DNA from 2 places in the Streptomyces sp. NBC_01334 genome. Region 2 is predicted to be linked to the other one. Evidence: predicted binding sites of a transcription regulator. Region 2 holds the regulator's gene; the other holds the start of a gene.
The links. Region 2 encodes HspR, which represses chaperone genes until heat shock. Its sites were predicted from a motif close to TTGAGNNNNNNNNNCTCAA; they were not measured.
Positions count from the first base shown of each region.

Region 1: lon (endopeptidase La) is a predicted target of HspR. The motif match lies at 1,278-1,296, and genes of this name have one in related genera.

Region 1 covers NZ_CP130718.1:6,510,242-6,512,700, forward strand. The annotation lists gene OG736_RS29365 (DUF5954 family protein) at 1-342, opposite strand, end outside; gene OG736_RS29370 (GNAT family N-acetyltransferase) at 473-1,129, opposite strand; gene lon (endopeptidase La) at 1,319-2,459, shown strand, end outside.
Region 2 covers NZ_CP130718.1:5,264,276-5,266,734, forward strand. The annotation lists gene dnaJ (molecular chaperone DnaJ) at 1-833, shown strand, start outside; gene OG736_RS23635 (heat shock protein transcriptional repressor HspR) at 839-1,294, shown strand; gene OG736_RS23640 (hypothetical protein) at 1,384-2,459, opposite strand, start outside.

The sequences.
Region 1 (2,459 bases), 1.2 Mb from region 2:
GTCGGCCGGGGCCCGCTCCAGCACGGCCACGGCCGCCAGCAGCTCGCGCCGGGCGGCCGGGTCGTCGGTGCCGTCCTTCGCCTTGAACCACAGGTGCGAGTTGAGCCCGTCCCGGGCCTGCTGGGGCATGCCGTCCACCACCGGCTTCAGCAGCCGCCAGCCCGGCTCGGCGGCCGTGCGGTCCCGTGCGGCGACACCGAAGACGGGTCCGCGCAGCGCGATGTGCGGATAGCGGCGCGAGGCCTCGACGGCGTCCGCCTCCGTCACCCAGGCGACGGGGTCGTCACGGCGGACCAGGTCGGCGTGGAGGGCGTCGAGACGTCGCTTCCAGTCATCGGTCATACGCGCATTGTGGTCGCGCGGCGGGCGACTTCGGGGTGAATGCCGGAAGTGAGCGGGGTACGGAGAGGGGGCGCGAGGGGCGTGCCCCGTTGTGTGGCGCCGAAGGGTGCGCCCCCTCGGCCACCCGACGTCACCCCTGCGCGTCTCCCGTGAACTTCGCGCTCGTCAGCGACGACTCGACGCGCCAGCCCAGCGACTCGTACAGTGCCCGCCCCTGCGGTGTGGCTCCCAGCACGCCGGTCCGGGCACCCTGTGCGACCGCCGCGTGGTGCAGGGTCCGCATGACGAGGGCGCCGAGTCCGCGGCGGCGGTGGCCGGGGGAGGTCTCGATCTGGTCGACGACCGCCGTGCCGCCGGTCGGGGCGAGCTGCCCGCGCGCGGCCAGGGAGCCGTCCGGGGCGACGATCATGGTACGGGTCACGCCGCCGCGCGCCCAGGTGCGGGTCCGGTAGCCGTCGGGGGCGGAACCCGGCGGCACGCCGGGGAGCTCGGCCGTCATCAGGAAGCCGGGCTCGGGGTCGATCCACCAGCCGGGTCCCAGCCAGGGCCCGACCACCGCCGGGTCGGCGAACACCTTCAGCCACACGCCGGCCCCGGTCACCGCGCCCGCCACCTTCCGGACGGCCGGCTCCGACACCGCGCTGTCCGTCGCGCCGAACACGTGCCGGGTGACGTGCTGGATTCCCGTTCCCACGTCGACGGTCCAGCCCCACGGCTCGGCCACGGGCGGAGCGGCCCCGCGCGACACGACCCACCCGTCCACCCATGCCTGGACGAAACGATCCACAGGAACCCCCGAGAGCGGCTTGGTAAGAGCCGAATTACTTGTTGAACCATTACGCCCGACCGTAAGGGCGAAGCAGCCCGCCGGAACAGTCGTGATCGCCCACAGCGAACGGGTCGCCTCCCGGGGAACATTCGGAGACTCACGTGCATTGAGTCGGCATAGCTCAACTTGACTGCCGAAGGGGAGATCATGGCTTCGCCGTCCACACCGCTCACCCTGCCCGTGTTGCCTCTCGATGACGAGGTCGTGCTCCCCGGCATGGTGGTTCCACTGGACCTCAACGACACCGATGTACGAGCCGCCGTGGAGGCCGCTCAGGCCGCCGCCCGATCGGAGCCCGGAAAGCCCCGGGTGCTGCTCGTCCCGCGCATCGACGGGACCTACGCGAGCACCGGTGTGCTCGGCACCGTCGAGCAGGTCGGCCGGCTGGCCGACGGCGACCCGGGCGCGCTGATCCGCGGCCGCGGCCGCGTGAAGATCGGCGCCGGCACCACCGGGCCCGGCGCCGCGCTGTGGGTCGAGGGGACGAGGGTCGACCAGACCGTCCCCGAGCCGCTGCCCGGGCACGTCGCCGAACTCGTCAAGGAGTACAAGGCGCTCGCCACCGCCTGGCTGCGCAAGCGCGCCGCCTGGCAGGTCGTCGACCGCGTCCAGGCCATCGACGACGTCTCCGCGCTCGCCGACAACTCCGGCTACTCGCCGTTCCTGACCACCGAACAGAAGGTGGAGCTCCTGGAGACCGCCGACCCAGTGGTCCGCCTGAAGCTCGCCACCCAGCAGCTGCGCGACCACCTCGCCGAGCAGGACGTCGCCGAGACCATCGCCAAGGACGTCCAGGAGGGCGTCGACAAGCAGCAGCGCGAGTTCCTGCTGCGGCGCCAGCTCGAGGCCGTGCGCAAGGAGCTGCGCGAGCTCAACGGCGAACAGGAGGGCGAGGAGTCCGACGACTACCGAGCCCGCGTCGAGGCCGCCGACCTGCCCGAGAAGGTCCGCGAGGCGGCCCTCAAGGAGGTCGACAAGCTGGAGCGCTCCAGCGACCAGTCGCCCGAGGGCTCCTGGATCCGCACCTGGCTGGACACCGTCCTCGAACTGCCGTGGAACGAGCGCACCGAGGACCGTTACGACATCCAGGGCGCCCGTGCCGTCCTCGACGCCGAGCACGCCGGCCTGGACGACGTGAAGGAGCGGATCACCGAGTACCTCGCGGTGCGCAAGCGGCGCGGCGAGCGTGGCCTGGGTGTCGTCGGCGGGCGGCGCGGCGGTGCCGTGCTCGCGCTCGTCGGCCCGCCCGGCGTCGGCAAGACCAGCCTCGGCGAGTCCGTCGCCCACG
Region 2 (2,459 bases):
GCGGCGGCATCGGGGACGTGTTCGGCGGCCTGTTCAACCGCGGCGGCCCCGGCACGACCCGTACCCAGCCCCGGCGCGGCCAGGACATCGACACCGAGGTCACCCTGACCTTCACGGAGGCGATCGAGGGCGCGACGGTCCCGCTGCGCATGTCCTCGCAGGCCCCCTGCAAGGCGTGTTCGGGGACGGGCGACAAGAACGGCACCCCGCGCGTGTGCCCGACCTGTGTGGGCACGGGCCAGGTGGCGCGGGGCTCGGGAGGCGGCTTCTCCCTGACCGATCCCTGCCCTGACTGCAAGGGGCGCGGCCTGATCGCCGAGCATCCCTGCCTGGACTGCAAGGGCAGCGGCCGCGCGAAGTCGTCGAGGACCATGCAGGTCCGCATCCCCGCCGGGGTGACGGACGGTCAGCGCATCCGGCTGCGCGGCAAGGGCGCCCCGGGCGAGCGTGGCGGACCGGCGGGCGACCTGTACGTCGTCGTCCATGTCGGCGCCCACCCGGTGTTCGGCCGCAAGGAGGACAACCTGACGGTGACTGTGCCGGTGACGTTCACCGAGGCGGCACTCGGTGGCGAGATCAAGGTGCCGACGCTCGGCGGGCCGTCCCTGACCTTGAAGCTTCCGCCCGGCACGCCCAACGGCCGCACCATGCGGGCGCGGGGCAAGGGCGCGGTCCGCAAGGACGGCACCCGCGGCGACCTGTTGGTCACCGTCGAGGTGAGTGTTCCGAAGGACTTGTCGGGGAAGGCTCGTGAGGCGCTGGAGGCGTATCGCGAGGCGACCGCGGGCGAGGACCCGCGGGCGGAGCTGTTCGAGGCCGCGAAGGGAGCATGAGAGTGATGGACGGCCGTCGGCGTAACCCGTATGAACTGACCCAGGAGACTCCGGTCTACGTCATTTCGGTGGCGGCCCAGCTCTCGGGCCTGCATCCGCAGACGCTACGCCAGTACGACCGCCTGGGTCTCGTCTCCCCCGACCGCACCGCCGGCCGGGGACGCCGTTACTCGGCCCGCGACATCGAGCTGCTGCGCACGGTGCAGGCCCTGTCCCAGGACGAGGGCATCAACCTGGCCGGCATCAAGCGGATCATCGAGCTGGAGAACCAGGTGGCCGCGCTCCAGGCCAGGGCCGCGGAGCTGGAGGCCGCGCTGGACGGCGCGGCCGCGGCGATGCAGCAGCGGGAAGCGGCGGTGCACGCCTCCTACCGGCGGGACCTGGTGCCGTACCAGGAGGTACAGCAGACCAGCGCGTTGGTGGTCTGGCGGCCCAAGCGGTCGCAGCCGTCGTCCGACTGAGAACTCAGAACCTCAGGACCGAGGCACACGCGCACGAGGCAGGGGCCCGGAGATTCGTCTCCGGGCCCCTGCCTCGTTCTCTACGGCCGTCACTCGCCCATGTCGACGCCCGGCTCCGGCCGCTCGTGACCCGGCGGCTGCTGCTCCGGCTTCCGGACGGGAGCGGGGGGCCGGTTGCCGCCGCCCCGGGGCACGCCCATCTGCCACAGGTGGGAGCCGGGGATGTCCGGGGCGGGGGACGAGTCCGGGGCGGGTGCCGGGGGCGTCGTTGAGGCCGGGGCCGATGCAGAGGCAGGTGCCTGTGCCGGAGTTGGGGCTGCCGTCGGGGTCGGGGACGGGGTTGTCGTCGGGGTCGGGCCCGCGGCTGTGGCCGATTCGGGGGTGGGGACGGGCTCCGGGTCCGGTTCTGCTACCCGGTCCTGTTCCTGTTCCTGTTCCTGTTCCTGTTCCTGTTCCTGTTCCTGTTCCTGTTCCTGTTCCCGTTCCCGTTCCGGTGCGGGCTTGGCCTTCTCCTGGGGCGGGATGGCGCTGCCCGTGCCCGCAGCCGGTGGCGTTGCCTCCGTGCCCGTGCCCTTCTCTGTGTCCTTGCTCGTGTCCTGACTCTGACCCTGGTCCTGGCCCAGGTCCGGGCGCCGCCAGCGTTCCGGGATAGTCGACAGCCGTCGCACGGCTTCGGGGTCGCCCGCCGCTGCCGCCGCGACGGCGCGTGCGCGCAGGGCGCTCTGGCGGGCGATGGGCGAGAAGCCGGGAGCCGCGTTGCCGGTCTCGGAGGGCAGACCGCGGACACCCATCCCGTTCAGCCGGCCCTGGATTCCCGTCTCCGGGGCGAAGATCTCGCGTGGCAGTTGCCAGGAGGCCGCGCCGTCCACGTCGACGCGGTGCTCCCTGCCGTCCACGGCGAAGGTGAGCCCGTAGCCGATGTACTGGTCGTCCTTGTCGAACAGCAGGTCCCCGGAGATCTCCCCACCCCGGTCGCGCACCTCGTCGGCGAGGACCTGGAGGGCGGGCGGAAGGGGGTTGGTGCGGCCGAGACTGGTGACGTAGCCGTCGCTGCGGGCCACTCTCTGTTCCTTGGTTCCCTTTTCGACGTAGGGGACCTGGAAGCGGGTCTCGCCCTTCTCGTCCTGGTACGTCTCGATGGCCCCGACGCGTGCCTCGACGAAGT